2 regions of the Brevundimonas sp. TWP2-1 genome follow, and region 2 is predicted to be linked to the other one. Evidence: predicted binding sites of a transcription regulator. Region 2 holds the regulator's gene; the other holds the start of a gene.
What was found. The regulator HrcA, encoded in region 2, represses chaperone genes, less so after heat shock. The targets are predictions, from matches to a motif close to GTTAGCANTCNNNNNNNNNGANTGCTAAC.

Region 1: groES (co-chaperone GroES) is a predicted target of HrcA. The motif match lies at 7,812-7,840, and genes of this name have one in related genera.

Annotation. Positions count from the first base shown of each region.
Region 1 covers NZ_JAFCWR010000001.1:1,899,878-1,915,870, reverse strand. Annotated here, with positions in the region: gene ACP7BH_RS09480 (M1 family metallopeptidase) at 1-1,221, shown strand, start outside; gene ACP7BH_RS09475 (DUF488 family protein) at 1,405-1,953, opposite strand; gene ACP7BH_RS09470 (complex I NDUFA9 subunit family protein) at 1,952-2,929, shown strand; gene recQ (DNA helicase RecQ) at 3,028-4,923, shown strand; gene ACP7BH_RS09460 (hypothetical protein) at 4,930-5,406, opposite strand; gene pgi (glucose-6-phosphate isomerase) at 5,516-7,123, shown strand; gene ACP7BH_RS09450 (hypothetical protein) at 7,182-7,610, opposite strand; gene groES (co-chaperone GroES) at 7,913-8,200, shown strand; gene groL (chaperonin GroEL) at 8,254-9,900, shown strand; gene ACP7BH_RS09435 (glycosyltransferase family 2 protein) at 10,152-10,880, opposite strand; gene ACP7BH_RS09430 (ArnT family glycosyltransferase) at 10,957-12,636, shown strand; gene ACP7BH_RS09425 (hydroxymethylglutaryl-CoA lyase) at 12,636-13,550, shown strand; gene ACP7BH_RS09420 (hypothetical protein) at 13,635-14,057, shown strand; gene ACP7BH_RS09415 (hypothetical protein) at 14,373-14,726, opposite strand; gene phaR (polyhydroxyalkanoate synthesis repressor PhaR) at 14,723-15,349, opposite strand; gene trhA (PAQR family membrane homeostasis protein TrhA) at 15,449-15,993, opposite strand, start outside.
Region 2 covers NZ_JAFCWR010000002.1:1,190,924-1,206,916, forward strand. Annotated here, with positions in the region: gene ACP7BH_RS16185 (glycosyltransferase family 4 protein) at 1-393, shown strand, start outside; gene ACP7BH_RS16190 (phosphomannomutase/phosphoglucomutase) at 404-1,903, shown strand; gene ACP7BH_RS16195 (DUF6894 family protein) at 1,974-2,237, shown strand; gene ACP7BH_RS16200 (Crp/Fnr family transcriptional regulator) at 2,234-2,977, shown strand; gene ACP7BH_RS16205 (Crp/Fnr family transcriptional regulator) at 3,036-3,698, shown strand; gene glmS (glutamine--fructose-6-phosphate transaminase (isomerizing)) at 3,659-5,473, opposite strand; gene glmM (phosphoglucosamine mutase) at 5,636-6,985, shown strand; gene ACP7BH_RS16220 (hypothetical protein) at 6,996-7,457, opposite strand; gene rph (ribonuclease PH) at 7,522-8,247, opposite strand; gene hrcA (heat-inducible transcriptional repressor HrcA) at 8,314-9,408, shown strand; gene grpE (nucleotide exchange factor GrpE) at 9,441-10,046, shown strand; gene ACP7BH_RS16240 (S8 family peptidase) at 10,071-12,155, opposite strand; gene ACP7BH_RS16245 (dienelactone hydrolase family protein) at 12,390-13,289, opposite strand; gene purH (bifunctional phosphoribosylaminoimidazolecarboxamide formyltransferase/IMP cyclohydrolase) at 13,430-15,034, opposite strand; gene ACP7BH_RS16255 (heparinase II/III family protein) at 15,106-15,993, opposite strand, start outside.

The DNA of each region.
Region 1 (15,993 bases), on a different contig from region 2:
GGCGTCGGCGACATCGCCTTTGCACCCTTCGACGAGCGTTCGGGCGTCTGGACCGAGCCCAGCCGCCTGCGCGCCGCCGCCGCCGAGCTTGAGCCGACCGCCGAAATGGTGGACGCGGCCGAGAAGCTGTACGGCCCTTATCGGTGGGGCCGCTACGACCTGCTGGTCCTGCCGCCCAGCTTCCCGTTCGGCGGGATGGAAAACCCCAAACTGACCTTCGCCACCCCGACCATCATCGCCGGCGACCAGTCGCTGGTGTCGCTGGTGGCGCACGAGCTGGCGCATAGCTGGTCGGGCAATCTGGTCACCAACGCCACCTGGAACGACTTCTGGCTGAACGAGGGCTTCACCACCTATTTCGAGAACCGGATCATGGAGTCGGTCTACGGCTATGATCGCGCGGTTCAGGAACAGGTGCTGAGCTGGGACGGGTTTCAGGACGAACTGAAATCCCTGCCCGCCGACGACACCCGGCTGCACCTGAACCTGCTGGGTCGCGATCCCGACGACGGCATGAACACCATCGCCTATGACAAGGGTTCAGCCTTCCTGCGCACCATCGAACGCATCGTCGGCCGTGAGCGGTTCGACGCCTGGCTGCGCGGCTATTTCGACCGCAACGCCTATCGGCCGATGACCACGGCCATGTTCCTGGCCGACATCCGCACCCATCTGGTGAACGGCGACGCAGCCCTGGAATCCGAACTGCAGCTGGACTCCTGGGTCTATCAGCCCGGTCTGCCGTCGAACGCCATGGCCCCGGTGTCGAACGCCTTCACGCCCGTCGATGCCGCCGCCGTCGCCTTCTTCAAGGACAAGGGACCGGCCTCGGCCATCCCGTGGGCCGACTGGAACACCCAGCAGCGCCAGCGTTTCCTGGGCTGGCGTCCCGAGGGGCTGGCTGCCGGCGCCGACTGGCTGACCAACGCGCAGCTGGCCGATCTGGAACGCACCCTGAACCTGGCGAACGAGGGCAATGCCGAACTGACCTTCGGCTGGCTTCAGATCGCCCTGGCGCATCGCTATCAGCCCGCCGTCGCCACAGCGGACGCCTTCCTGACCAGCCAGGGCCGCCGCAAGTTCGTCCTGCCCCTGTTCCAGACCCTGTGGAACGAAGGCGACTGGGGCCGCCCCATCGCCCGCCGCATCTACGCCGAGGCCCGGCCTCTGTATCACCCGGTCACCAGCGGTTCGGTCGATCAACTGGTGGGACGTCCGTAAGTGAAATCGTCTCCTCCCTGCGAAGCGGGGAGGGCGACTGCGCGCAGCGTGGTGGAGGGGCTCTTGAAGTCCCACGGACGCCTGCGATGCGTCGAATAGCCCCTCCGTCACGGCGCGAAGGCGCGCCGCGCCTCCTCCCCATTTCATGGGGAGGAGACGGCTCGGGGCTGCCCGGTTCTGATCCTATAGGTTGACCACCGTCGCGCCGTCCTCGGCCACCAGCCGCTCGGCCAGGACGGCGCGGTGGCAGCCGGCGTGGTTGGCCTCGAAGCACAGCAGGGCCACGCGTTTCTCGCCCGCCAGCGCCTTCACCCGCTCGTATTCCACCTGGGCCTGAGGCTCGGCCAGGTGATCGGCGAAGATGGCGCGCATCTCGGCGACCCGGCCCTTGCGCGCGGCGTCACGGCCGGCCTTGGGCGTGCCCAGGCCGCGCAGGTGCAGGTAGTCGATCCCTTCCGCCTTCAGGCTCTCGCCCAAGATCGTCTTGGAAAAGCCGGCGCGGCGTGAGGCGGCGACGGCGCGGACATCGACCAGGGTCTCGACTCCCGCCGTCTTCAAGCGCGCGATCACCTCCGCCTGGGTCGCGCCTTCGTAACCGATGGTGAAAAGCTTCATACACATCAGATGGGCGACGACGGGCGGATCGCCAGCGTCGCCGTGAACGCCCGCGTTGCGGTGCGGCGCCCTATCGTCTATCCCGCCGACACGGATTTCGACTGGAGCTTTCCCCATGGCTGACCTCGCCCCCGGCGTCGTGACTCTCTTCGGAGGATCGGGCTTTATCGGGTCGCAGGCGGTGCGCGCCCTGGCGCGTCGCGGCTGGCGCATTCGCGTGGCCGTGCGCAACCCGGTCCTGGCCATCGAGATCCAGCCGCTGGGCGATCCCGGCCAGATCCAGTTCATGCGCTGCGACATCACCAGCGCCGAGGATGTGGCCGCCGCCGTGCGCGGCGCGGACGCCGTGGTCAATCTGGTCGGCGTCCTGCACGACGCGGGCGGCAAGCGCGGCTTCGACGCCGTGCACACTGAAGCCGCCAAGACCATCGCCTCGGCCGCCAGGGCGGCGGGCGTCCAGCGTCTGGTCCAGATCTCGGCCATCGGCGCCGACGCCGCCAGCCCCTCGGCCTACGGCCGCACCAAGGCCAAGGCCGAAGAAGCCGTGCGCGCCGTCTATCCCGATGCGGTGATCCTGCGGCCTTCGCTGGTGTTCGGCGCCGGCGACGGCTTCCTGAACCGCTTTGCGTCCATGGCGACGATGTCGCCGGTCCTGCCGCTGATCGGCGGCGGGGAGACCCAGTTTCAGCCGGTCTATGTCGGCGACGTCGCCGAAGCCATCGCGCGCGGCGTGACCCGCGTCGATGCGGCGGGCCGCACCTTCGAACTGGGCGGGCCGAGCCTCTACACCTTCCGCGAAGTGCTGGAGCTGGTGCGCCGCGAGACCGGGCGCGACCGGATGCTGGTCCCCGTGCCCTTCGCCGTCGCCAGGCCCCTGGGCTCGCTGCTGCAACTGAGCCGGTTCGTCGGCGTCACCCCGCCGCTGACCCGCGATCAGGTGCTGATGCTGGAGAAGGACAATGTCGTGGCCCCCGACGCTCTGGGCCTCGGCGACCTGGGCATCGATCATCCGGCCGGCATGGCGGCCATCGCCCCGTCCTATCTGTGGCGCTACCGCGTCGGCGGCCAGTTCGCCGAAGCCCCCGCGCACTGAACGGGCCACTGAATTAATCCCCATCCGATGAGACCACAGGCCGCCTCTCGCCGCCTGTAGGACTTCGCTTGCGGGAACAAAGAGTGCACAGCTTAAGGATGCCGGCCACGCAGCCCCAGTTCTCATCGACCGATACGCCTGACCTGAACGACGCGCGGGCCCTGCTGTCGCGCGTCTGGGGGCACGCCGATTTCCGGGGCATGCAGGGTCAGGTGGTCGAGCAGATCCTGTCCGGCGGCGATGTGCTGGCCGTCCTGCCGACCGGCGGCGGCAAGAGCGTCTGCTACCAGATCCCCGCCATCCTGCGCCCCGGCCTGGGCCTTGTGGTCTCGCCCCTGATCGCCCTGATGACCGACCAGGTCGAGGCGTTGAAACAACAGGGCGTCGCTGCGGCTCGCCTGGATTCCGGCGTCTCGATGGACGAACGGTCGGCCATCTGGGCCGCCGCCCGCTCCGGCGATCTGGACCTGCTCTACGTCTCGCCCGAAGGCCTGGCGGCCGGGGCCATGATGGACCGGCTGGCCGAACTGCCATTGAGCCTGATCGCCATCGACGAGGCCCACTGCGTCTCGCAATGGGGCCACGACTTCCGCCCAGACTATCGCAACCTGGGTCTGCTGGCCGAGCGGTTTCCCCATGTGCCGCGCATCGCGGTGACGGCCACGGCCGACGCCCGCACCCGCGACGACATCCTGCGCTCGCTGCGGCTCGAAGAGGCCAAGGTCTTCGTCGACAGCTTCGCCCGCCCGAACCTGCAACTGTCGGCCGAGCGCAAGGAAAGCGCCTCGCGCGCCAAGACCGACGCCCGCGTCATCGAACTGGTGCGCGAGCGGCGCGGCAAGCCGGGCGTCGTCTATTGCGGCAGCCGCGACGGCTGCGACCGCGTGGCCCAGGCGCTGCGCGACGCCGGGACCAACGCCATCGCCTATCACGCCGGCATGGACAACAAGGAGCGGGACCGCCGGCTGGAACGGTTCCTGGCCGAGGAGGGCGCCGTCATGGTCGCCACCATCGCCTTCGGCATGGGGGTCGATAAGGCCGACGTGCGCTTCGTCATCCACGCCGATCCGCCGGGCAGCCTCGAGGCCTATTGGCAGGAGATCGGCCGGGGCGGCCGCGACGGCGAACCGGCCGAGGGCATCACCCTGTATGGCCCCTCCGACATCGCCTGGGCCCTGCGTCGGCTGGACAGCCGCCCGATGGCCGAGGAGGTCAAACAGGTCCAGGTGCGCAAGGCTCGCCAGCTGTTCGCCATGCTGGACGGCGCCGTCTGTCGCGCCCAGGCCGTGCGCCGCTATTTCGGCGAGACCGATGCGGAGCCTTGCGGCGTCTGCGACATCTGCGGCGACCCGCCTCAGCTCTATGACGCCACCGTCCCCGCGCAAAAGGCCCTGGCGGCGGTCCAACGGCTGGGCGGCCGGTTCGGACGGGGCCGGATCGTCGACCACCTGACCGGCCGCACCAAAGCGGTCCAGCCGTGGGAGCAACAGCTGTCGACCTGGGGCATCGGCGCCGACATCTCGCCCAACGGCTGGCGCGACATCGTCGATCACCTGCTGTTCGAAGGCCTGCTGGTCGAGGACGCCAACGACGGCAAGCCTTTGGTCGGTCTGGGCGACGGCGAGGCGGTGCGCGCCGTCTACAAGGCCGAACGCAAGATCGAAGTGCGGCGCGTTCCCGCAGGCTTCGACGCCGGCACGCGCTCGGGCAATTCGCGCAATCGCCGCGACCGCACCGGCGAGGGCCGCAACGCCGCCCTGGAGACCATGGACGCCGACGTCCGCGCCCGGTTCGAGGCCCTGCGAGCCTGGCGCCGCGACCGCGCCTCGGAACAGCATGTCCCGCCCTATGTCATCTTCCAGGACAAGACCCTGCTGGAAATCGCCCAGGCCGAGCCGGGCGACCTGAACAGCCTCGGCGCCATCTCCGGCGTCGGTCAGTCCAAGCTGGATCGTTACGGCAAGGGCGTTCTGGAGACGCTGAACGCCCTTTAGATGGCGTCAGACTTCCGGCTGCGGCGGGGCGGTGATGACTTCGACGTTGTCGTTCAGCAGATAGGACAGTTCCGACAGGGCTGTGGCGCGTTCGGCTGGGTTGGCGGCGGCCTGAACGGCCTGAACCTTCTTGGGCATGTCCTCGGAGATGCCGCGCAGGATGCATTTCAGGTCGCCGTCGGTGCCGCGTTCCTTCAGGATCAGGTGGCCCTGCATGTCGAGCGCGGCCAGCTGTTCGGCCTGGGCCTTGAAGCCGGTGAAGGCCTGGCTGGTGAAGAAGGCGGCGTCGTCGGCGGCCTTGGCGGCCGCCCAGCCGTCGACCATGGCCTTCAGGCTGGTCGAGCGCGAGATGATGTCGGCGAACAAGGGCTCGCCCGCCACGGAGATCGGCGCGCCGACGGCGGCCGGCGGCTGATCGGCCGCCAGGGCGACGGCGGGATTGGACATCGCCAGGGCGATCGAAAGCGCGAGGCCGCAAGACATGGGGATGACTTCCTGTTTCACCGTCCGCTAGGACGTTGAACCTCTTTACCCCCGACCCGTAAACGAGTGTTTACCTTCTCCAACGCCCACATCATCGACCGAGGACGCCATGAGCCGCGACGACGCCTGGAAGACATTCGATCGCACCGCCGCCGAGGCGGGCCAGACCCGGATCGTGGATCAGTTCGCCGCCGATCCTGATCGGCTGGCGCGGATGTCGGTCGAGGCGGCGGGCCTGTATCTGGACCTGTCGAAACAGAGCTGGACCAAGGCCGCCTTCGACGCCTGTCTGGATCTGGCGCGGGCGTCCGACGTCGAGGGACGTCGCGCGGCCCTGTTCGCCGGCGAGGCGGTCAACCTGACCGAGGGGCGGGCCGTGCTGCACCCGGCCCTGCGCGCCGCACCGGGCGCCGACTTTCACGCCTTGGGCGAACCGGTCTCGGCCGAGGTGGACGCCGTGCGGGCGGACATGAAGACCTATGCCGACGCCGTGCGCTCGGGCGCAGAGGCGGGGGCTACAGGCAAAAAGTTCGAGGCCATCGTCCATGTCGGCATCGGCGGATCGGACCTGGGGCCGCGCGTGGTCTGGGACGCCCTTCGCCCGCTGGACCCGGCCATCGACCTGCGGTTCGTCGCCAATATCGACCCGCGCGACATGGCCGAGGCCCTGACCGGCCTGGACCCCGAAACCACCCTGGTGGTGGTCGTGTCCAAGACCTTCACCACCCAGGAGACCTTGGCCAACGCCGAGGCGGCCAAGGCGTGGCTGGCCGCGTCCCTGCCAGCCGAGGGCATGACCAGACATTTCATCGGCGTGACGGCGGCGCCGGACAAGGCGGCGGCCTTCGGCTGCGGCCGCACCTTCGCCTTCCGGGACTGGGTCGGCGGTCGGTATTCGCTGTGGTCGGCGGTCAGCCTGTCGTGCGGCATCGCCCTGGGCTGGGACGTGTTCGAACAGATGCTGGCCGGGGCTGCGGCCATGGACGACCATTTCGTCTCGGCCCCGCTGGAGCAGAACGCGCCGATCCTGTTGGCCCTGGCCCAGGTGTTCAACGTCGACGGCCTGAACCGACCGGCCCGCACCGTCGCCCCCTACGCCCATGCCCTGCGCCGCCTGCCGTCCTTCCTGCAGCAGCTGGAGATGGAATCGAACGGCAAGCGGGTGCATCGCGACGGCACGCCTGTGACGCGTCAGACCTGTCCGGTCGTGTTCGGCGAGCCCGGCACCAACGGCCAGCACGCCTTCTTCCAGCAGATTCACCAGGGACCGCAGATCGTCCCGGCCGAGTTCGTCATCGTCGCCAAAACCCATGCCGACGCGCCGGAGAGCCCTCTGTGGTCCAACGCCCTGGCGCAAGGGCAGGCTCTGATGCTGGGCAAGACGACCGAGGCGGCCAAGGCCGAGGGCCTGGCCCAGGGCCTGTCGGAGGAAGAGGCGACCCGTCTGGCGTCCCACCGCACCTTCACCGGCAACCGCCCCTCGACGGCCATCGTCATGGACCGCCTGACGCCCGAGACCCTGGGCGCCCTCTTGGCCCTCTATGAGCACAAGACCTTCGTCGAGGGCGTGATCTGGGACATCAACAGCTTCGACCAGTGGGGCGTCGAACTGGGCAAGGTCCTAGCCAAGGCGATCCTGAAGGACGTGGACGCCGGGGGGCCGTCCGCAGACCTGGATCCGTCCACGGCGGGGTTGATGACGCGGCTGATGGGCTGACCAAGAAAGGGCCCGGCCTTGCGGCCGAGCCCTTCATTGTCTTCAAACCGTCGAGCGACTACCAGCGGCGGTCGTGGCGGTAATCCCGGCGATCGTCGCGGCGGTCATAGCGTTGCTCGCGGCGATAATCGCGGTAGTCGCGGCGCTGTTCGTAGCGCGAGTCGCGGCTGTTGATGCCGTGCTCGCGTTCCCAGTGGCCCTGGTTCCGGTAGCACTGGCCGCCGCGATAATATTCGCAGCCCGAACCCCGGTTTGAGGACGACGCCACGGCGCCGATGGCTGCGCCGCCCAGGGCGCCGCCGGCGATGTAGCGGCCGTCGCCGTTGCCGTAGATGGCGCCGGCCAGACCGCCGACGGCGGCGCCGATCAGGGCGTTGCGACCAGTGTCGTCGCGATCACGCGATTGGGCCGAGGCCGGGGCGGCCATCAGGCTCATGGCGACGACCGGGGCGGCGACGGCGGCGGTGATCTTCAGCAAGTTGGACATGGTCGTCTCCTTTTATTTTCCGACCGGTTCGGCGTTTCCGAGAGAGGAAATGCCTCCAGCGTTGAAACGGTTCTGCCAGCCCCCGCTTGAACAGCCCCGGAGCCCGCCATTCATTTTCGGTTCATTTGTCGCGGAAGTTTCGCAGACGGCCGGCGACGGCGCGCTTGACGTCGCCCTGCGCTCTGACTACCTCCCGCTCGCGTTAGCACTCTCGACGGTCGGCTGCCAAAACGGTGATCGAAGAGAGGCTGACCCACCGTTTTCAAGTCGCCCCCGTCCGGGGGTACATAAGGAGAGAACCGATGGCGTTTCGTCCGCTCGGCGACCGCGTGCTTGTTAAGCGCGTTGAAGAAGAATCCAAGACCAAGGGCGGGATCATCATCCCCGACACCGCCAAGGAAAAGCCGCAGGAAGGCGAAGTCGTCTCCGTCGGCCCCGGCGTTCGTGACGAATCCGGCAAGGTCAACGCCCTGGAGCTGAAGGCCGGCGACCGCATCCTGTTCGGCAAGTGGTCGGGCACGGAAGTGAAGATCGACGGCGACGACCTGATCATCATGAAGGAATCCGACGTCCTGGGCGTGCTGTCCTAAGCACCCGACGTTCGCGTTTCTTCAATCAATCCATCTAGATAGGAGCTGCCCGCATGGCCGCTAAAATCGTACAGTTCAACACCGACGCGCGCGACAAGATGCTGCGCGGCGTCAACGTCCTCGCCAACGCCGTCAAGGTGACGCTCGGTCCCAAGGGCCGCAACGTCGTGATCCAGAAGTCCTTCGGCGCCCCGCGCTCGACCAAGGACGGCGTGTCGGTCGCCAAAGAGATCGAGCTGGAAGACGCCTTCGAGAACATGGGCGCCCAGATGATCCGCGAAGTCGCTTCGAAGACGAACGATAAGGCGGGCGACGGCACCACCACCGCAACCGTCCTGGCGCAATCGATCGTGCAGGAAGGCCTCAAGGCCGTCGCCGCCGGCATGAATCCGATGGATCTGAAGCGCGGCATCGACAAGGCCGTCACCGCCGTCCTCGCCGACATCAAGGCCTCGGCCAAGAAGGTCGAAAACAACTCCGAGATCGCCCAGGTCGGCACCATCTCGGCCAACGGCGACGCTGAAGTCGGCGAAATGATCGCCAAGGCCATGGCCAAGGTCGGCAACGAAGGCGTCATCACGGTCGAGGAAGCCAAGACCGCCGAGACCGAGCTGGACGTCGTCGAAGGCATGCAGTTCGACCGCGGCTACCTGAGCCCTTACTTCATCACCAACGCCGACAAGATGGAGGTTCAACTCGAAGAGCCTCTGATCCTGCTGTTCGAGAAGAAGCTGTCGTCGCTGCAGGCCATGCTGCCGATCCTGGAAGCCGTCGTGCAATCGGGCCGTCCGCTGGTGATCATCGCCGAGGACATCGAAGGCGAGGCCCTGGCCACCCTGGTGGTCAACAAGCTGCGGGGCGGCCTGCGCGTCGCCGCCGTCAAGGCGCCGGGCTTCGGTGATCGCCGCAAGGCCATGCTGGAGGACATCGCCGTCCTGACCGGCGGCCAGGTCATCTCGGAAGATCTGGGGATCAAGCTTGAGAACGTCACGATCGACATGCTCGGCAAGGCCAAGAAGGTCACCATCACCAAGGACGACACCACCATCGTGGACGGCGTCGGCGGCAAGGAAGAGATCGAGGCCCGCATCGGCCAGATCAAGCGCCAGATCGAGGACACCACCTCGGACTACGACAAGGAAAAGCTGCAGGAACGTCTGGCCAAGCTGGCCGGCGGCGTCGCCGTCATCCGCGTCGGCGGCTCGACCGAAGTCGAAGTGAAGGAAAAGAAGGACCGCGTCGACGACGCCCTGAACGCCACGCGTGCAGCGGTTGAAGAAGGCATCGTCCCCGGCGGCGGCATCGCCCTGCTGAAGGCGACCAAGGCGCTTGACGGCCTGACCGGCGACAACGCCGACCAGACCGCCGGCATCGCCATCATCCGTCGCGCCATCCAGGCCCCGATCCGCCAGATCGTGGAAAACGCCGGCGTCGAAGGCTCGATCGTCGTGGGCAAGGTGCTGGAAAACAGCTCCGCCACCTACGGCTTCAACGCCCAGACGGAAGAGTACGGCGACCTGGTCGCCATGGGCGTGATCGACCCGGCCAAGGTGGTTCGCACCGCCCTGACCGACGCCGCCTCGGTGGCCTCGATCCTGATCACGACCGAAGCGGCCGTCGCCGACGCTCCCAAGAAGGGTGGCTCCGGCGGCGCCCCCGACATGGGTGGAATGGGCGGCATGGGCGGCATGGACTTCTAAGTCCAAGCCAGCCGACGCTGAAATGCAGAAGGGCGGGGTCGCGAGACCCCGCCCTTTTTGTTTGGCTCACTTCCCTGTTCGCGAAGGCGAACGGAGAGGACAGGCGGTCGCGTCAGCGAGCGCCAGGAGAGGGCGACCGGGTGTCAGAAGCGGGCAGAGAGATCGTTGCCGTCCAAGTCGCCCCCTCCTGATCGTTACGCGATCTGTCCTCCCCATCGGCCTGCGCCGATGGGGAGGTGAGGGTTATTGTCTCAAAACTCCGAGATCGCGCCCGGCCGGCGTGAGCGGGTCTTCAGCCACATGACGCCCAGCAGGTCCGAGAAGGACGCCCGAAGCCGGCCCCAGTTGGTGTATTTCGAGCGGCCGACCTCGCGGTGGCGGTGGTCCACGTCGAGGTACTGGTTCCTGAACCCTTCGCGGATCATCAGGGCCGGCAGGTAGCGGTGGATGTGATCGAAGTAGGGCAGGCGCAGGAAGACGTCGCGGCGGAAAGCCTTCAGCCCGCAGCCGGTGTCGTCGGCGTCGTCGCCCAGCAGGCGGCGACGGATGCGGTTGGCCCAGATCGAGGCCTGGCGCTTGGCCTCGGTGTCCTGGCGCTTGGCGCGGCGGCCGCCGACCAGGCCGACGTCGGCGGGGGCGGCCAGCAGGGCGTCGACCAGGCGCGGCGCGTCGGCCGGCGGGTTCTGGCCGTCGCCGTCCATCGTCACGACGACCGGCGCGCGGGCCGCCAGCACGCCGGTGCGGACCGCGCGGCTCTGGCCCGCATTGGTCCCGTGGGCCAAGACGCGCAGGGCCGGCAGTTCGGCCATGGCGGCTTTCAGCTCGGCCAGGGTGGCGTCCCTGGAGGCGTCGTCCACGAAGATCATCTCGTAGGATCGTCCGTCGAAGGCGGCGGCGATCTCGCGCGCCAGGGGCACGGCGGCGCCGGCCTCGTCATGGACGGGAACGACGACGGAAATCTCGGGTGTCTCGACGGTCATCGCCGCTCCATAGAGGATAACGACGGCTTAGGGGAGACGGCTGACGACGGCGCGGTCGCCGTGTAAGGAGTCTGGAATGAAGACTTTTGATCTGGATGGCCGCATCGCCGGCTGGCGAGGCCCGCTCCTCGCGGCCCTGCTGACGCTGATCGCGGGCTTGCCCGGCCTGTTGCTGCTGCCGCCGCTGGACCGCGACGAGAGCCGCTTCGCCCAGGCCACGTCCCAGATGCTGGAAAGCGGCGACTATGTCGATATCCGCTATCAGGACGAGCCGCGGTGGAAGAAGCCGGTCGGCATCTACTGGATGCAGGCCGTCGCCGTCGGCCTGACCTCGGATGTCGAGGACCGCGAGATCGCCCCCTATCGCATCCCCTCCCTGCTGGGCGCCATGCTGGCGGCTTGGGCCGTGGCCTGGGCCGGGTCGGCCATGCTGGGCAGCCGGGTCGGCTTCTTCGGCGGGGCCATCATGGGGGCGACCTTCCTGCTGTCGACCGAGGCGGGGATCGCCAAGACCGACGCCATGCTGTGCGGGGCGACCACCCTGGCCATGGCGGCGCTGGCGCGCATCTATATGGCGACACGGGCGGGCGAACGACCAATCCGGCTGCACAAGCTGCTGTTCTGGATCGGCATCGGCCTCTCGACCCTGATCAAGGGGCCGATCGGGTTCCTGGTCATCGCCCTGGCCATCATCGCCCTGTCGATCTGGGACCGGAACGTCAAATGGCTCTATCGCCTCGGCTGGGGCTGGGGGCTGCCGCTGGTCGCCCTGATGGTCGGGCCGTGGGCCATCGCAATCACCATCGCCACCGACGGCGGTTTCTGGCGCGAGGCCATCGGCGGCGACCTGGCGCCCAAGATCGCCGGCGCGCACGAAAGCCATTCGGGTTTCCCCGGCATGTATCTGCTGCTGGCGCCTCTGCTGTTCTTCCCCTCGACCCTGTTGCTGCCCGCCGCAGTCGCGACCGGCTGGAGCCGGCGGGCCGAGCCGGCGATCCGGTTCCTGGTCTGCTGGCTGGTGCCCGGCTGGCTGATGTTCGAACTGGCCCCGACCAAGCTGTGGCACTACACCCTGCCGACTTTCGGGGCGCTGGCCCTGCTGGCCGCCGCCGCCCTGGCCCAGCCGATCGGCAAGGTGTCGAGGATCACCGGCGCGGCGCTCGCGGCGTTTGCGGCCCTGCTGGTCATCGGCATCACCGTCTATGGCCTGACGGTCTATGGCACCTCGACGGCCCAGACCTGGGCGGCGCTGACGGTGGTCATGGCGCTGGCGGCGGGGGCGATGGGGGGTTTCCTGTTGCTGAACCGGGCGCCCGTCGCGGCCTTGGTCGCGTCTCTGGCCTTCGGCATCGTGGCCCATGCGGCCCTGGCCGGCACGATCCGGCAACTTCGGCCGCTGGCTGTCGCGCCGCAGCTTGAAAAGGCGCTGGAGGCGGCTGACCTGCATCCGCGCCAGGGCCGCACGCCGGGGCCGGTGGCGATCACCGGCTTCCATGAACCCAGCTTCGTCTTCCTGACCGGGCGCGACACCGATCTGACCGACGCGCAAGGCGCCGCTCAGGCCCTGGCCGAAGGGCGTCCCGCTATCGTCGAGGGGCGCGACGCCGACGCCTTCCGTGCGGCGGCGGCCCGACTGGGCGTGTCGGGGCGCGCGGTCGGGACGGTCAACGGCTTCAACTATTCGGGCGGGGACGAGGTCAACCTGACCCTCTATGCGCCGCCGCCCCGGAACGGGTCGGGCGCAGGAGGCTCGTGATGGGCCGGTTCATCCAGATCGTCGAGGTCGGTCCGCGCGACGGGCTGCAGAACGAAAAGGCCGTGCTGGAGCCCGCCGTCCGCGCCGATCTGGTGCGGCGGCTAGAAGGGGCGGGGGCGAAACGGATCGAGGCCGTCTCCTTCGTCCATCCCAAATATGTGCCGCAGATGGCCGGCGCCGAAGAGGTCATGGCCGCCCTGCCGCACGAGGCGGGCCGCAGCCGCATCGGCCTGGTGCTGAACGGCAAGGGTTATGACCGGGCGCTGGCGACGGGTGTGGACGAGGTCAATGTCTCGGTCGCGGCCACCGACGGCTTCGGCCTGAAGAACCAGGGGCTGGCGGTGAAGGATCAGCTGGCGATGCTGGGCGAGATCGTCGCGCGCAGGCACAACGCCGAAGCCAGCGACGGCGCGCCGTCGCTGTCGGCCATGATCTCGTGCGTCTGGGGCTGTCCGTTCGACGGCGAGGTCTCGGTCGATCAGGTCGCGGACATGGTCGGAGCCATCGCCGAGATGGGCGTAGGTGAGATCGGCTTGGCCGACACCATCGGCGCGGGCGATCCCTGGGCGGTGACGAAGAAGGTCGAGGCGGCCAGGGCCGCAGCGCCGAACGCGACCCTGCGCCTGCATTTCCACGATACGCGCAACACCGGCCTGGCCAACGCCTACGCCGGGGTCGAGGCCGGGATCGACGTGCTGGACGCCTCCGTCGGCGGCATCGGCGGCTGTCCGTTCGCGCCGGGCGCAACGGGCAATATCGCCACCGAGGACCTGGTCTATATGCTGACGCGGGGTGGGTTCGAGACGGGCTATGACCTGGACGCCCTGATCGCTGCGGCGCGCTGGATCGGTGAGGCCATCGGCCGGCCTGCGCCGTCGGCGCTCAGCCGCGCGGGCGGTTTCCCCAGGGACTGAGCCGGCGATGGCGGGCGACGAAGAACGGCGCTATTCATGATGAACAAGCGTGGCCGTCAGGTCGGACGCGAAGAGGGACCGACCATGCTGATCGCCATTCCGCTGCTGCTGATCCCCGTGGTGCTCTACAATGTCGTGGTCCTGTTCGGCGGATCGGGCGACGACGCGGTGGTTCAGGCGGACGCCTTGCTGCGCGATCCGCTGTTCTCGATCACCATGACTTCGGGCGCGCAATGGACCATCGGGTCGGGCGACCTGATCCTGTTCCTCGGCTTGATCCTGCTGTTCTTCGAGCTGGTGAAGTCGACGTCCAGCCAGCGGGTCGCCATCATCAATCACGCCCTGTCTATGATCCTGTTCATCGCCGTGCTGGTGGAGTTCCTGCTGCTGCCGGGGTTCGCGACCTCGACCTTCTTCCTGATCGTGATCATGATCCTGCTGGACGTGCTGGCCGGCTTCATCGTGACGATCATCTCGTCCCGCAAGGATTTCGATTTCGGAACCTGATCATGCCCGTCACCCTCGGGCTTGTCCCGAGGGCCTACGGCGGCGCTTAACGGACGGACGGGCATTGAGGCTTGTGAGCCCCATTAATCCGTCGCGTCCTGCCTAAACGTAGGCCCTCGGGACAAGCCCGAGGGTGACGAACTTGGGGTAGATTCTCGGCCTCAAGCAGGCCGAAGGCCGGTAGGCCTACGAAAAAGCCGTGAAGATCAGGGCGACCACGGCGACGTCGAAGAATTTGGCGGCGAAGGCGGCGGGCATGGGCAGGTCCGGCTGAGGGCGTTCTGCCGCGCCTCCAGCAAACCTCGTGCCGCCGGATCAGATTTTGGTCTTGGCCGCCTTGCCCGCAACCGGACGACGCTCGGCCGCGCCGGAGTATTCGGTTCCGAGATAGGCGGAGCGCGCCGCATCCAGCACCGGCGGGCCGCCGCGCAGGCCGCGCTTCTGCCCGCTCTGGCCCATTTGCTGGGCGACGAAGGCGGCGGCGCCCGGCTCGATCGCCGGGAGGACGGCAGCTCTTGCCGGGGCAGGCTGGGGCTCGACGATCTCGGGCGTATCGACCGGCACCAGGGCGCGCGAGGCCGACTGGGCGCGCCGTTCGCGTTCGCGGCGGTCGCCTTCGCGACGATCCACGCGCTCCGGTCCGCCCACAGCCTGGATCCGGTCGGTCATTTGGGCTTGGCGCCCGCCAGCTTGTCGATCTGGCGGCGCATCTCGTCCATCTGGCGGCGCATTTCGTCCAGGGCGTCGGGCGCCTCGGCGGGCGGGGCTGCGTCCGGCTTGGCCTCAGGCGTCGCCGTCGGTTCGGCGCGCGGATAGCCGAAGGCCGGGAACATCTGCATGGCGCGCTCGAACATGGCCATATTGGCCTTGGCCGTCTCCTCGATCAGGGTCGCGCCGGAGCCGGCGCCGAAAGCTCGGCTCATTTGGTCTGCGAACTGTTCCTGCTGGCGGCCGAAGTTGGCGAGCGACATCTCCAGATAGGAGGGCAGGACGCCCTGCATCGACCCGCCATAAAAGCCGATCAGCTGGCGCAGGAACTGGACGGGCAGCAGGGCCTCGCCCCGACTTTCTTCCTCGAAGATGATCTGGGTCAGGATCTGGCGGGTCAGGTCGTCGTTGGTCTTGGCGTCATAGACGACGAAATCGACGCCCTCGCGCACCATGGCGGCCAAGTCTTCCAGCGTCACATAGGTGCTGGTCCGCGTATTGTAGAGACGGCGGTTCGCATACTTCTTGATGACGACCGCGTTCGCCTCGTTCTTGTTTCCACCCTTGGTTTTTTCGTCAGCCACGCTTGTTCTCGCGATGTTGCAACGCGTCACTATCCCCCCTTGCGCCGCGAAGCGCCAGAGGGGGCGGAGAACCGCGTCAATGCGCCGGGTGCGGACGTATCAGCCGTGGCTCATGGCCGGGGCCAGGACGACGCCCACCAGCACCGCCGTCCAGTGCACGGTCGCGCCGGTGACGACGAACCCGTGCCAGATGGCGCGGCGGAACTTCACGCGCGGGCTGACGAAGACGAAGACGCCGGCCGTATAGATCAGGCCGCCGATGACCAGCAGGGCCAGGGCGACGGGATGCACTGTCTCGACCATCGGCTTCAGGGCGGCGACCGCCAGCCAGCCGAAGACGACATAGACGCCGCTCCAGAACTTGTCCGAGATGCGCGGCGCGAACAGCTTCACCCCGGCGCCCATGAAGGCCAGGGTCCAGATCAGGGTGGTGAAGCCGACGGACCAGAGGCCCTCGAACCGCTGGGTCGTGAAGGGGGTGTAGCTGCCCGCGATCATCAGGAAGATGGCCGCTTCGTCCAGCCGCCGCAGTACGGGGCGCGCGGCGCAGGGATTGGTCCAGTTGTAGATGGTCGAGGCCGTCAGCATGCCGACCAGGCACAACGCATAGATGGCCGTCGCCATGACGCCGCCGATGCCGGTAT
Region 2 (15,993 bases):
AAATTCCTGGGCGCCCGGTTTGGTGACGAGCTGGCCCGCTGCTTCCGCGACGCCGACGTCTTCGTCTTCCCCAGCTGGACCGACACTTTCGGCCTAGTGATCCTGGAAGCCATGGCCGCCGGCACGCCGGTCGCCGCCTACCCCGCGCATGGCCCGATCGATATCATCCCCGGCTCGAACGCCGGGGCGATCGACAAGGACCTCAGGACCGCCTGCCTGGAGTGCCTCGAACTCGACCGCAAGGTCGTGCGCGCCTATGCGGAAAAGTTCAGCTGGCGCGCGTCAGCCGATCAGTTCGTCGAGAACCTGCAACCCTATCCCGAGCCGGAGCGCGGCCGTTTCTGGCGTCGCCTGCGCCGCATCGCCCGTATTCGCAAACGCGCCGCCGCCTGAGCCCCACAGAATGCTCAAGCCCCGGCAGGACCTCACGCCGAACACGGCGGATTATGAAAATCTGGCCTTTGTTAAGCCCACTGGTTTCCGCGAATACGATGCGCGTTGGATCCTGGAAAAGGAGATCAATCTCCTTGGCATTCAGGCGCTGGGACTGGGCCTAGCCACTTATGTCCACGAGATCGGCGTCGCGCCGAAGATCGTCACTGGCCATGATTTTCGCGGCTATAGCCTCAGCGTCAAACAGGCTCTGATCCTGGGCCTGCTGGAAGGCGGAATGGAGGTTCTGGACGTGGGTCTGGCCCTGTCGCCCATGGCCTATTTCGGCCAGTTCGAGCTGGACGCGCCCTGCGTCGCCATGGTCACCGCCAGCCACAACGAGAACGGCTGGACCGGCGTGAAGATGGGCGCCAACAAGCCCCTGACTTTCGGCCCCGAAGAAATGGGCCGGCTGAAAGAGATCGTGCTGAACGGCGAGGGCGTGGCCCGGTCAGGCGGCAAGCTGGTGCGGGTCGAGGACTTCCGCGAAACCTATGTCGCCGACGTCGCCTCCAAGGTTCAGATCAAGCGGCCGCTGAAGGTGGTCTGCGCCTGCGGCAACGGCACGGCCGGCGCCTTCGCCCCCGACGCGCTACGCCGCATGGGCGTCGAGGTGATCGAGATGGACACCGACCTCGACTACACCTTCCCCAAATACAATCCGAACCCGGAAGATCACGCCATGCTGGTGCAGATGGCCCAGAGGGTGCGCGAGACGGGCGCCGATCTGGCCCTGGGCTTCGATGGTGACGGCGACCGCTGCGGCGTGGTGGACGACACGGGCGAGGAGATCTTCGCCGACAAGATCGGCCTGATGCTGGCCCGCGACCTGTCCAAGGTCTATCCGGACAGCACCTTCGTCGTCGATGTGAAGTCGACCGGCCTCTACAAGACCGACGAGATCCTCAAGGCCAACGGCGCAGAGGTCGTCTACTGGAAGACGGGCCACTCCTACATCAAGCGCAAGACCGCCGAACTGGGCGCCTTGGCCGGGTTTGAGAAGTCAGGCCACTTCTTCATGGCCGGCGATCTGGGTCACGGCTATGATGACGGTCTTGTCGCGGCCGGCGCCGTCCTGGCCATGCTGGATCGCAATCCGGGCAAGAAACTGAGCGAGCTAAAGGCCGCCCTGCCGGACGCCTGGACCAGCCTGACCATGTCGCCCCATTGCGACGACGAGCTGAAGTACGGGGTGCTGGAGCGGATCGTGAAGGAATATTCGGATCTGGCGGCCGCAGGCGGCGAGATCCTGGGTCGTAAGATCCTTGAGGCCATCACCGTCAACGGCGTGCGGGTGCATCTGGAGGACGGATCCTGGGTCCTAGTCCGCGCCTCGTCGAACAAGCCGGAGCTGGTGGTCGTGGTCGAAAGCATGCGGTCGGAAGACGACATGCGCGACCTCTTCCGCAAGGAGATCAAACCCCGCCTTGCCGCCTATCCGGAAATCGGTGCCTTCAACCAGGAAATCTGAAAGATCACAGAGGGCTGAACCAATCGGCCCCGTGACCGCTTCCTCCCTCGGCTGCTGCCAGGAGGAAAGATTGCCGCGCTACTTTTTCCATACCCAGAACGGCGATTGCATCCGCGACGACCAGGGCGAGGAGCTGAAGAGCGTCGATGCCGCCAGAGAAGAAGCCGTCGCCGTTCTGGGCGAAATCCTGCGTTATCGGGGAGCCGCCTTCTGGACGACCCGCGCCTTCAGCGTCATCGTCACGGATGCGGACGGCCAGACGGTCGTCAGCGTCACCGCAGCCGCTTCCGACGATGCGCCTGACGGGTGGAGCCTGGTGGAAAGCGCCCAATGAGCAGACTTCAAGCCACGCCCAAGATCACGACCCTGGTCGAGAAACTGTCCCTGCGCGACCGCATCTCTCCCGAAGAGATCGAGGCCCTGCAGAAAGCGCTGGAGCCGCCCAAGACGGTCGCCGCCGGTTCGGACATCGTGCGCGAACATAGCCGACCACTGCACAGCACGCTTCTGATCTCCGGCTTTTCCGCCCGCTATTCGACGCTGGAAGATGGCGCCCGCCAGATCACCGAGATCAATGTCGCCGGCGACTTCATCGACCTGCACAGCCTGTTGATGAAGCAGATGGATCACGGAGTCGTCGCCCTGACCGAATGCGTCATCGCCGAGGCGCCCCACAGCGGCCTCATCGACATCACCGAGCGCCATCCGCACCTGACGCGCCTGCTGTGGCTGGACACCATCATCGACGCCGCCATCCACCGCCAATGGCTGGTCGCCATGGGTCGGCGCAGCGGCCTGGGTCATATCGCCCATCTGGTGTGCGAGCTGTATCTGCGTCTTCAGGCCGTCGGCCAGACCGGCGATATGACCTTCGACCTGCCGCTGACACAGGCCACCCTTGGCGATGCGCTGGGCCTGTCGACGGTCCATGTCAGCCGCCTGATCTCGGAACTGCGCGGCGAAGGCGTGATCAACTGGTCGGGCGGTCGGATCGATATCCTCGACTGGCGCCGCCTTGCCGAAATCGCCGAGTTTGACCCGACCTATCTGAGGCTTCAGAGCGACCCCGTCTGACCCCTTAACGCATGTTATCGCGCAGAACGCCGTTTGGCGGTCTATACGACCAATGTCCATGTCGAACCTCGCGCGATCCCTGCTTTCCCTGCTGGCCGTTCAGGGATTGGACGAAGGCGACGCCTTCGACGCCGTGCCCGGCCAACGCACCGCCCTGACGCGTGATGGTGAACCGCTCGTCACCTTCATTCTGGACGGCGTCGCAGCACGCTTGGGACCCAATGAGACCCTGTCACGTGGTCTGGCCTCAAGCGACGATCTGATCAACTTCGATGCGGTGCTGGGGCGGGGCGAAAAGGAAGTGGCCCTGTGGCTGACGGCGGGACGGTTCCTGACGGTGCCGGCGCGACGGCTGGTCCAGCGCATCGATCGCGACACCCTGGTCGAAGCGACCCTGACCGACCTTCGTCAACGCAACGCCGCCCTTCAGGCCGAGCTGGGGCGTCACGCCGACCTCAAGGTGACCCAACGCTTGGCCGCCCTGGTCCTTGACGTTCACGACCAGGGCGGCGGCGATACGGTGTCCCTGCGCCAGAGCGACCTGGCCGACCTGATGGCGGTGCGGCGCGCCAGCGTCTCGACCGCCTGCACGGAACTGTGTGCGGCCGGCGCGCTGCGCCTGCGGCGCGGCGCGATCCAGATCGCCGATGTGGAAGCCCTGCGCGAGACGTCGGCCGCGCCTCACTCCACCGTGACGGACTTGGCCAGGTTGCGGGGCTGATCGACGTCGGTGCCCTTCTGGACGGCGGTGTAATAGGCCAGCAACTGCACCGGCACGGCATAGACCAGGGGCGCGATCAGGGGATGGCAGTCCGGGGCGTGGATGCGGCGGATGCCGGCGCCGTGCAGGTCGGGCGCCTTTTCCGGCGCGATCATGATGACCGGCCCGCCACGCGCGGCGACCTCCTGCAGGTTGGAAGTGGTCTTCTCGAACACATCGTCCAAGGGCGCCAGGGCGATGGTCGGGGTCTCTTCGTCGATCAGGGCGATGGGACCGTGCTTCAGCTCGCCTGCGGCATAGCCCTCGGCGTGGATATAGCTGATCTCCTTCAGCTTCAGCGCGCCTTCCATGGCGAGAGGGAACATGGCGCCCCGGCCTAGGAACAGGACGTCGTCGGCCTTGGCCAAATCCTGGACGACGGCGCGGATGCTTTCGCCCATCGTCAGCGCCTCGGCGATCAGGCGTGGGCTTTCGAACAGGGCCTTGACCAGTTCGGCCTCGGTCGCAGCATCGATCCGGCCACGCGCGACCCCGGCCGCCACGGCCAGGGCCAGGAGGGCGGCGACCTGGGCGGTGAAAGCCTTGGTCGAGGCGACTCCGATTTCCGGCCCGGCATGGGTGGGCCACAACACGGCGGCCTCGCGCGCCATGGACGAGGAGTGGACGTTGACGACGGCGGCGGTGTTCAACCCCTGCGCCTTGCACCAGGTCAGGCTGGCCAGGGTATCGGCCGTCTCGCCCGACTGACTGACGGCGACCGCCAGGGTCTTTTGCGACACCGCCGGCGAGCGATAGCGGAACTCGGACGCAATCTCGACGTCGCAGGGCAGGCCCGCCAGCTTCTCGAAGGCGTAGCGGCCGATCTGACCGGCGTAGAAGGCGGTGCCGCAGGCCACGATCTGGATGCGGTCGATGGCGGCGAAATCGACGGGATTGGCCTTGGCCTTTCCCGTCACCAGATCGAGATATTCCGACAAAGTGTGCTGGACACTGTCGGGTTGTTCATGGATCTCCTTTTCCATGAAGTGGCGATACTCGCCCTTCTCGACCATGGCCGAGGAGGCCGAGACCTGGACCACCGCACGATCGACCGGCTTTCCGGTCACGTCGAACATCTGGGCGCCGGCCTTGGTCACGGCGACGTAATCGCCCTCTTCCAGATAGGAGATTTTCTGGGTGAAGGGGCCGACAGCGAGCGCGTCGGAGCCCAGATACATCTCGTCCTCGCCCCAGCCGACCACCAGGGGGCTGCCGCGCCGTGCGCCCAGGATCAGGTCGTCTGTCCCATCGATCAGCACCGCCAGGGCATAGGCGCCGGTCAGGCGGTCCAGGGTGATCTTGAACGCCTCCAGGGGGCTGCGGCCCGTGTTCAGTTCGGCGTCCAGCAGGTGGGCGATGACCTCGGTGTCAGTCTGGCTTTCGAAGACGTGGCCCTCGGCGGCCAACTCGGCCTTCAGCTCGGCGAAGTTCTCGATGATGCCGTTGTGGACCAAGGTGACGCGCCCGGCCTTGTGCGGGTGGGCGTTGGCCGTCGTCGGCGCGCCGTGCGTGGCCCAGCGGGTATGGCCTATGCCGACCGTCGCCGTCATCGGCTGCTCGGCCAGGACGGCCTCCAGATTGCGGATCTTGCCCTGGGCGCGGCGGCGTTCGACCGCGCCATCGACCACGGCGGCGACGCCGGCGGAATCGTAGCCGCGGTACTCCAGCCGCTTCAGGCTGTCGATCAGCCGGGGAACGACAGGTCCGTTGCCGGTGACGCCGATGATGCCGCACATAAGCGAAGGCTCCGAGAGATCAGGGAAAGGGGCGCCGCTTTGCACTGGCGGCGATCCGGGGCTAAGCCACACATCAAGCCCCACCGGCCGTCTATGCAATCTTAAGGCGGGCCGCATCAAAAAAGGGGTTTCGGAACGTTACCCGAAACAAAGGACCAGGCCTTGGGCGACAGAAAATACTTCGGCACCGACGGCATTCGCGGGCGTGCCAACACCTATCCGATGACGGCAGAGGTCGCGCTGCGCGTGGGTCTGGCCGCCGGAAAGCTGTTCCGCACCGACGACGACCGCCGCCATCTGGTGGTGATCGGCAAGGACACCCGCCTGTCCGGCTATACGATCGAGCCGGCCCTGGTCGCCGGCTTCGCCTCGGTGGGCATGGACGTGCGCACCTTCGGTCCAGTGCCGACGCCCGGCGTGGCCATGCTGACACGCTCGATGCGCGCCGACCTGGGCGTGATGATCTCGGCCTCGCACAACGACTATGCCGACAACGGGATCAAGCTGTTCGGGCCGGACGGCTACAAGCTGTCGGACGAGATCGAGCTGAAGATCGAGGCCATGATGGACCAGGGCCTGGACCAGGGTCTGGCGCCGTCGAACAAGCTGGGTCGGGTCAAGCGGATCGACGACGCCCAGGCCCGCTATATCGAAATCGCCAAACAGGCCTTCCCCAAACGGCTGACGCTGCAGGGCCTGCGCATCGCCGTCGATTGCGCCAACGGTGCCGGCTACAAGGTCGCGCCCACCACCCTGTTCGAACTGGGCGCCGAGGTCTTCCCCGTCGGCGTGACCCCGAACGGGACCAACATCAACGCCGAATGCGGCTCGACCCATCCGGCGACCCTGGTCGATGCGGTCAAACGCTACCGCGCCGACATCGGCATCGCCCTGGACGGCGACGCCGACCGGTTGATCATCTGCGACGAGAAGGGCCAGGTCGTGGACGGGGACCAGATCATGGCCCTGGTCGGGCTGGACTGGGCCAGACGCGGCCTCCTGACCGGCGGCGGCGTGGTGGCGACCGTCATGTCCAACCTGGGGCTGGAGCGCAAACTGAAGTCCGAAGGGCTGACGCTGGAGCGGACCAAGGTCGGCGACCGCTATGTGATGGAGCGGATGCGCGAGGGCGGCTTCAACATCGGCGGCGAACAGTCGGGCCATATCATCCTGCACGACCACGCCACGACCGGCGACGGCCTGATGGCCGCGCTTCAGGTGCTTGCCGTCCTGGTCGAGTCCGGCAAGCCGATGAGCGAACTGGCCCGCCAATTCGACCCCGTCCCGCAAAAGCTTGAGAACGTCCGCTTCACGGCCGAAAAGCCGCTGGAGACCGCTGCGGTCAAGGCCGCCATCGCCGACGCCGAGGCGGCGCTAGCCGGTCAGGGGCGCCTGCTGGTGCGGCCGTCGGGCACGGAAAAACTGATCCGCGTCATGGCCGAGGGCGACGACGAGGTCCTGGTGAAACGCGTGGTGGCCGATGTCGCCGGCGCGGTGCGCGCCGCCGGCTGAGGGTCGGCCCTTAAGGCTTGCACGCCGCCGGCGGATCGCCGTCGCGTTCCCACAGCTTGCAGGACCGGTCGATCTCGCCCTGGATCAGGTCGCAAGGGTTGGCGGCGTTGCAGGGCGGGCGCGTCGCCGGGCTGACCTGGATGCAACGCTCGACCAAGCGGGCCGAGGCGGCGGCCCCGATGGCTTCACGACACGGAATTTCGCTGACCGGAACCGGCTGAGGCGCCATGTCCGGCCCCTCGGGGATGCCGGCCTGGGGCTCCTCGGCGGGCTTTGCCGGCGCCTTGGCCGGCGCATCCGCCTTGGCAGCGGGCGGAGCGACCGGCGCCGTTTCCGGCTGTAGAGGAACCGCATCGATCACCTCGGGGTTCGACGCCGATTCACCGGACGCGGGCGCTCCGGGGCCGGAAGGCTGACAGCCGGCCATCAGCACGGCGCAGGCGGCCAGCGAAAGCCATTGGGGTCGACGCATGGACTTGTCTCCGGTCAGGACCAACCTGGCGAGGATGCCCGCCTGCGGCCGAAGACGAAACCCCCTATCGCTTCACCGCCGCCAGCGCCGCCTTCTGCAAGGCGAACAGTTCGGTGCAGCCGGTCTCGGCCAGCGAGAACAGCCGGTCGAACTCGGCGCGCGAGAAACCGCGCTTCTCGCCGGTGGCCTGTACCTCGACGATCTGGCCCGCGCCGGTCAAGACGAAGTTGGAATCCGCCTCGGCCTCGGAGTCCTCTTCATAATCCAGGTCCAGAACGGGCACGCCGTTGCAGATGCCGCACGACACGGCCGCCACCTGGTCCAGGATCGGATCGGACTTCAGCACCCCCTCGTCGCGCAGATAGTTCAGGGCCGAGGCCATGGCGACCCAGGCGCCGGTGATGGAGGCGGTGCGGGTGCCGCCGTCGGCTTGGATGACGTCGCAGTCCAGCACCACCTGGCGCTCGCCCAGGGCCTTCAGATCGACGACGGCGCGCAGGCTACGGCCGATCAGGCGCTGGATCTCCTGCGTCCGGCCCGATTGTTTGCCGGCGGCGGCCTCGCGGCGGCCGCGGGTGTGGGTGGCGCGGGGCAGCATGCCGTATTCCGCCGTGACCCAGCCCTGGCCCTTGCCGCGCATCCAGCCGGGAATGCTCTCCTCGACCGAGGCCGTCACGAGAACCTTCGTATGGCCGAAGGTGATCAGGCACGAGCCCTCGGCATAGCGGTTGACGCCGGTCTCGATGGTCACGGGACGCAGTTGGTCGTCGGTGCGTTGCGAATGGCGCATGAGAGCACTCCTTGGAAGTCTGGCCTTGGAAGCCGAGGCCGCGGTGCTTATCCTGAAACCGTGAGCCTGTATGCCCCCAAAACCCCGCCGTTCGATGGCGCCCAATCCCTCGCGGGGTTGGCGGGGCTGGATGCACGCGCCCGCGACATCTTCCGCCGCATCGTCGAGAGCTATCTGGAAACGGGCGAGCCGGTCGGTTCCAGGACCCTGTCGTTGGGCGGGATCGCCCTGTCACCGGCCTCGATCCGCAACACCATGCAGGACCTGACCCTGGCGGGTCTGCTGGCTGCGCCCCACACATCGGCGGGGCGAATCCCGACCCATGCCGGCCTGCGGCTGTTCGTGGACGGCCTCTTGGAAGTCGGCGACCTGACCAAGGAAGAGCGGCGCGAGATCGACGGGCGTCTGGCGGGGCGGGGTCGGAACTTCGAATCCGCCCTGGACGAGGCGTCCAACCTGTTGTCCGGCCTGGCCGGGGGCGCGGGCGTGGTTTCCAGCCCCGTGCGCGATTCCGGGGTCAAGCACGTCGAGTTCGTGGCCCTGGGCGGGGATCAGGCCCTGGCTGTGATCGTCGCCGACGACGGCACGGTCGAGAACCGGATCATGACCCTGTCGGCGGGCGTCACGCCGTCCACCCTGGTCGAGGCCTCCAACTTCCTCAACGCCCGCCTGCGCGGCCGCCCCTTCGCCGACGCCAAGCGCGAGATGACGCACGAGCTGGAAATCGCCCGGCGCGAACTGGACCAGACCGCGGCCCGCCTGGTCGAGGACGGGTTCGCCGCCTGGTCAGGGGGCCCTGACCGCGAGCGCGCCCTGATCGTGCGCGGCCGCGCCAACCTGCTGCAGGACGGCGAGGGGCTGGCGGATCTGGAACGGGTCCGTGTCCTGTTCGACGACCTAGAACAGAAGGAACAGCTGATCGGCCTGCTGGACGGCGTCGATGCGGCGCAGGGCGTGCGCATTTTCATCGGAGCCGAAACACGGTTGTTTTCACTTTCGGGTTCCGCGGTGATCGCGGCGCCCTATATGAGCGGCCGACAAAGGGTTCTGGGCGCCATCGGCGTCATAGGGCCCGCAAGACTGAACTACGCCCGTGTCATTCCGTTGGTGGACTATACCGCCCGGGTGCTGGGCCGGATGCTGGACGGGAACGACAAGTGAGCGACAAACCCCTTAACGACGAATTCGACGCCCTGGATGCGGCCGAAACCGACGCTGAACACGGCCTGGACGCCCATCCTTCTGAAAATCGGGGGGATGACCTGGCGCCCCTGGACACCGTCATCGCCGAGCGCGACGAGTGGAAGGACCGCGCCCTGCGCGTCGCCGCCGAGATGGAAAACCTGAAGCGCCGTTCGGAAACACAGCAGAACGACGCCCGCGCCTTCGCCATCCAGCGTTTCGCCAAGGACCTGCTGGGCGTGGCCGACAATCTGGAACGCGCCCTGATGGCCGCGCCCAAGGACGCAGAGGGCGCAACCGCCGGCCTGGTGACCGGGCTGGAACTGACCCAGAAGGCCCTGCTTCAAGCCTTCGACAGCAATGGCCTGAAACGCGTCGCGCCGGAAGCCGGCGAGGCCTTCAACCCGCATCTCCACCAGGCGATGATGGAACAACCGTCGGACACGGTGCCCGGCGGATCGGTGCTCCAGACCATGCAGTCCGGCTTCGAACTGTTCGGCCGCACCGTCCGTCCCGCCATGGTCATCGTCGCCGCCAAGGGCTCCGGCGCGCAAAGCCCCAACCCCTACGGCGCCGCGCAGGCGCCCGAAGGTCAGGCCTTCGACGGCAAGGCCTGATCCCAGGTCAGCGGGCGGCGTCGGTCAGAACTGACGCCGCCAGGCCCCGATCAGTGCGAACTCCGGCGCGGCGTCCGCCACATGGCGCGGCTCGCGGCTGGCCACGGCCTGCAATGTCATGCTGGAGCCGTCCCACAGCCGACGCTCGCCGCCCAGGATGAAGTCGATCTGGCGACCGCTGGGCGACGCCGAGAAGCTGCGCCGCGAATAGGTCAGCGGGTCGAAATATTCGACCGGCACATCGGCCAGCAGCGCCAAGAAGGTCCCGCTCTCGATCCGAAGCGGCTGCGACAGGGTGAAGCTGATCCGGTCGCATATCATCGTACAGCCGGTCAGCAGGCCCAGCCGCCAGTTCGAACTGATCGCCGCCTGATCCATCGACAGGAACCGTCCCTCGATCTGCGTCGACCCCATGCCCGCTTCGCCGATCAGTCGCAGACCCGGCCTCAACGTCCAGTCGCCGCCCACGGCATAGAAGCTGGTGCGCGACGGCAGGGCGAAGTCCGACCCGCCAGGCAGGAAGGCGCCCAAGGGCCCAAGCCGTTCATCCAGGGCGCCGACACTGAACGACAGGCCGCCCTCGGCGCCCCGCCATCCGATCGCCGCCCGACTATAGGTCGAGGCGTCCTCCTCCACGCGGCGCAGGGGCATGCGACGATCCCCGCCTCCGCTTTCGGCCGACACGGTCACGGCGCCGAACCGCATCGCGCCGCGCACCGCATGGTCGGCCTGGGCCAGGGATGCAAACCCATCGCCGGCCGAGCCTTCGAACGGCGACGCCGCCCCGCCCTTGCCCTGCCAGACCGAGAAGTTCATCCGGCCGGTTTCCAGGTCCAGCATCGCCTCCTGGCGCGGTTCGTCGCCCATCCACGGCGCATCATAGAGGTCGTGACGCGGCGCCACGGGTTCGGGCCTCGCGCTGGGCTGGGCCGCGATCAGGTTCAGCCGCCCGCCGCCCGGCAGCGCAAGCGTAGTGGTGGCGGTGGTGTTCTGTTCGAACGGCGCCGCCTGATAGGATCGGCTGGGCGCGGTCGGATAGGCCCCACCCAACTGCACCGCGAACATCCGGTCATAGGCGTCGTACAGCACCGTGTTCAGCGCGCTCTGACGCAGGAAGGCGTCGCCGAAGGCCGCGCCGACGAAACTGCCCGGCTCGGTGATGGTGACGATGGAGCTTCCGTCCGCCATCGGGGTGGAGGTCGTACCGACCGGCCGGAAGGCGCCGGCCATGTCCAGCAGGCCGCGCCCATAGACGATGTCGGTTCCTGGATCACCCGCATCCCGCGCGGTATCGACTAGAATGGCCAGGGCCGCCCGCGCAGTCAGATTGGGGAAGGCCTGCATCAGCAGGGCCAGGGCGCCCGAGACATGGGGCGCCGAAAACGATGTGCCGTTGACCCGCCAGCAGGACGTGCCTTCGCAGCCGGTGATGACGTCTTCGCCCGGCGCTGAAATATAACCGACCGCCGTATCGCCGGCCCGGTTCGAGAAGCTGGACATCACATCGGTCGCGCCATGCGAACCGACCGCGATCACGCTGCCGGCGAACCGGGGGTCGATGGCGTAGCGCGCAGGCCAGCCGGGATTGGCCTCGCCGTCATTGCCCGACGAGGCCACGATCACGGCGCCCGCGTTGACGGCGCGCAGCAGCGCCGCCTCGAACGCCGACCCCAGCCGACCGTCGCCGCCCAGCGACATGTTGATGATCTTGACCCCGTTGGCGACGGCGTAGTCCAGGGCGCGCACCAGGTCCGAACTGCTGAAACAGACCTCGGTGTTCTCGTCCGTACAGTCCGAAATGTCGGTGCGGATCGACAGAATGGTCGACTGATAGGCCACGCCGATCGTGCCGAAACCGTTGAAGTTCGAGGCGATGACGCCCGACACGCGCGTGCCGTGGCTGCTTGAGGCGACATAGGGGGTGTTGCGGCCCGCGACGACGTCGGTCGAGGCGCTGGAAATCCGCCCTTCAAGCTCGGGCAGGGTGTTGGCGATGCCGGAATCGACGACGGCGACGGTGACGCCTGACCCGGTCGCCCCGGCCTGCCAGGCGACCTGGGCCTTCATATTGGCCAGACCATAGTTCCGCAGATACTCGCTCGACGTCACCGAAGGGGGCGGCGGAGGGGGAGGCGGCGGCGGCGGGGGCGGCGGTGGCGGGGGCGGTGGAACAGGGGGCGTGATCGTGCCTCCACCGCCACCACCGCCTCCCCCGCCGCCGCACGCAGCAAGCGGAAGGAACAACAGGCTCAGGCCCAGAACGACCGCCCCACGACGCTGCAATCCGTTCATATCCAACCCTCCACTCAGGCCGCCCTCCGCAGCCTTCACATCAGTAACGCCCTAATTCTTTAACGCTTTATCGAAGGTCGCCAGCAGTTTGGACCAGCCGTCCCTGGCGTCCGTCTCGGAATAGCTGGCGCGGTAATCGGCGTGGAAACCGTGCTGGGCGTCGGGATAGACGACGATCTGGCTGCCGGTCTGGCCCGCACGGGCCAGGGCCTCGCGCATACGCTCCACGCTGGCCAGCGGAATGCCCTGGTCCTTGCCGCCATACAGGCCCAGCACCGGTGCCTTGAGGTCGTCGGCGATATCGACCGGCCAGGGCTGACCCGACGAGATCTGCACCGGCGTCGCATCGGCGGCGGGGGCCAGACGGCCGTACCAGGCCACGCCGGCGCCGATGGCGGCGAAGCGGGCCGCCGCCTGCCACACCACCTTGCCGCCCCAGCAATAGCCGGTGATCCCGACCTTGCCGTCCTTGGCCCACGACTGCTGGCTGGCCCACTCCAGCGTCGCCGACAGGTCGCCCATCACCTGCTCATAGTTCGCGGCGCCGACAATCTGCATGATCCGCTGCATGTCCGACAGGGGCGCGGGATCCTCGACCCGGTTGAAGAAGGCAGGCGCGATGGCGGCATAGCCCTGTTTGGCCAGGCGGCGGCAGATGTCGCGGATATATTCGTGGACGCCGAAAATCTCGGACACCACGACGACGACTGGGAAAGGCCCGTCGCCCGCAGGCCGCGCCATATAGGCCGGAAGCTGGAAGCCGTCCGGCGCGGCATAGGTCACGGTTTCCGTGGCCAGCCCCGCCTCGTCGGTCGTGATCGGCTTGGCCTCCTTGGCCAGGGCCGCGACGGCATAGCCGGAGAACAACAGCCCCCCAAGCGCCCCCAGGCTTCGTCGGCTCAGCTTCAGATCGTCGGCGGTCTGGCCTTCGGGACGGATCAGAACGGTCATCGGCAGGGGCTCCGGTCATCTGTCAGATGAGCTGACAGTGGCCCCGGCCGCTATCCGCGTCCAGTCACGAAAATGCCGAAGGAAGGGCGCTCAAGCAGCGAGCGACCGCGTCTCGAGCGTTAGCGCCCTTCCTTCCAAAATCAGTGCCTGAAGACCCGCACGCCGGTGAAGGCCATGGCGATGCCCTTTTCGTCGGCGGCGGCGATGACCTCGGCGTCGCGCATGGAGCCACCCGGCTGGATCACCGCCGTGGCGCCGGCCGCGACCGCTTCCAGCAGGCCGTCGGCGAAGGGGAAGAAGGCTTCGGAGGCGCAGGCCGAACCCTCGGCCAGGGACTGGGCCAGGCCTTTCGCCTCGCCGGCCTCCTTGGCGCGGATGGCGGCGATCCGGGCGCTGTCGCGACGGTTCATCTGGCCGGCGCCGATGCCGGCGGTCTGGCCGTCCTTGGCGTAGACGATGGCGTTGGACTTGACGTGTTTGGCCACGGTGAAGGCGAACAGCATGTCCTGGATCTCGGTCGGCGTCGGCTGGCGCTTGGTGACGATCTTCAGGTCCGACGGCTTGATCAGCGACCGGTCGCGGCTCTGCACCAGGAAGCCGCCGGCGACCGAGCGGAACACCTCGCCCGGTCCGTGCGGATCGGGCAGGCCGTCCGTGATCAGCAGGCGCAGGTTCTTCTTCGAAGCAAAGACGGCCTTGGCCTCGTCATCGGCCCCGGGGGCGATGACCACCTCGGTGAAGATGCCGGTGATGGCGCGGGCGTCGTCGCCGTTCAGCGGGCGGTTGACCGCGATCACACCTCCAAAGGCGGAGACGGCGTCGCATTCCAAGGCGCGGGCGTAGGCTTCCGACAGATCCTTGCCGACCGCGACACCACAAGGGTTGGCGTGTTTGACGATGACCACGGCCGGGGCCTCGAACTCGGCGACCAGCTCATAGGCGGCGTCGGCGTCGGCGATATTGTTGTAGCCCAGCTCCTTGCCTTGGATCTGGGTCGCATAGGCCACGCCGGGACGGGCCTCGCCGGTGCGATAGAAGGCGCCGGTCTGATGCGGGTTCTCGCCGTAGCGCAGGGTCTGGGCCAACGACCCGGCGATCGACTTGCGGGCCGGGGCGACGTCCTCGATCTGCTGGGCGAACCAGCCGGCGACGGCGGCGTCATAGGCGGCGGTACGGGCGAAGGCGCGGGCGGCCAGACGTTTGCGCAGGGCCAGATCAGTCGAACCGTCCGACTTAAGGGCTTCCAGAATCAGGCCAATGCTCTCGCCGTCGACGGCGACCGCGACATAGCCGTGGTTCTTGGAGCCCGAGCGGATCATGGCCGGACCGCCGATATCGATATTCTCGACCGCCGCCTCGAACGAACCGCCCGCCGCAACGGTGGACTCGAACGGATAGAGGTCGATCCAGACGATATCGATGGCGCCGATGCCGTGATCGGTCATGGCCTGGGCGTGGTCGGCCGCGTCGCGCACGCCCAAGAGGCCGCCATGGACGATGGGGTGCAGGGTCTTGACCCGACCATCCATCATCTCGGGGAAGCCCGTCAGATCGGCCACGTCCTTGACCGGCAGACCCAGTTTGGCGATCGCCGCGCGGGTGCCGCCGGTCGACACCAGCTCGACGCCCAGGTCGTACAGGGTGCGGGCGGCGTCTTCCAGCCCGGCCTTGTCGGACAGGGAGATCAGGGCGCGTTGCGGCTTCACCTGATCGGGCGCGGGCGGAAAGTCGGGAGCGGCGGGCATGAGGCGGCGTCCGTGAAGGCTGGGGGAGGATGGCGCGCCCTCTAGACCCAAACCGGCGCTGCGTCACCCTTCTACGTCGGTTCGCCGCTCGCGCCGGCCGGGCTCAGCTTCCAGCGGATCTTGCTCTCGCTGTCGGTGCGGGCCGAGCCGCGCACCACGATCTGCAAGCTGCGGCGCGTCAGGCCGGCGTCGATATGGACGCTGGGTTCGATGGCCACGTCGGGACCGTCGGTCCTGAACCACCAGCCCCGGCCCGAGGCGCCGCGCAGCAGGATCGAGCGGCGGTCGCGCGCCAGCGAGGCCTGCACCCCCGGCTCCAGATGGAAACGGATGGCGTAGGGGGCCGCGATCTGGCGCACCATCTCCTTGCGGCCCGGCGTCGGGAACAGCTTCTCCTCGGCCCGCAGCTCGTCCAGCCGCTGGTCGAGATACAGCCGACGCTGATGGTTCAGGCCGAACAGTTCGTTCCAGCCGTCGTGCTCCATCTCCAGCCAGACGGCGCCGTCGCCGTCGCGCAAGTCCGTCGTCACATGGATCGGCGGCCCGACCAGGCGCGGGCCCAGAAGATCGCCCTTCCAGCCGCCGAGCGGCTCGTTCAGCGACCGCTCGCCCAGGGTCAGGGTCGAATGGGCGGGAGTCAGCCGCAAAGCCTGGCGGTCGGTCGAGGCCGGGGTCCAGCCCGAGCCGGTGACCAGTCGGTCCTTGCCGCAGGCAATCTCCAGCGCCATCGGCTGGGCGCAGGCGGCGGCGCCCCAGGCGCCTCGGGCCGGCGGGGCCGCATCCGCCATGATGGTCAGCAGGGGGCTGGCGATGCGCGTCAGGCCGGCGACCGTGCCGGCGGGCGAATGGGCGGGATCGCCTTTGGCCGGGGCGGCCTCGTCGTCATGGGCGCGGGCCGCCGCGACGCGTTCGGCGCTGGAGGGTCCGCCGCCCTGGAAGCTGGCCAGACGGCCGTCGGG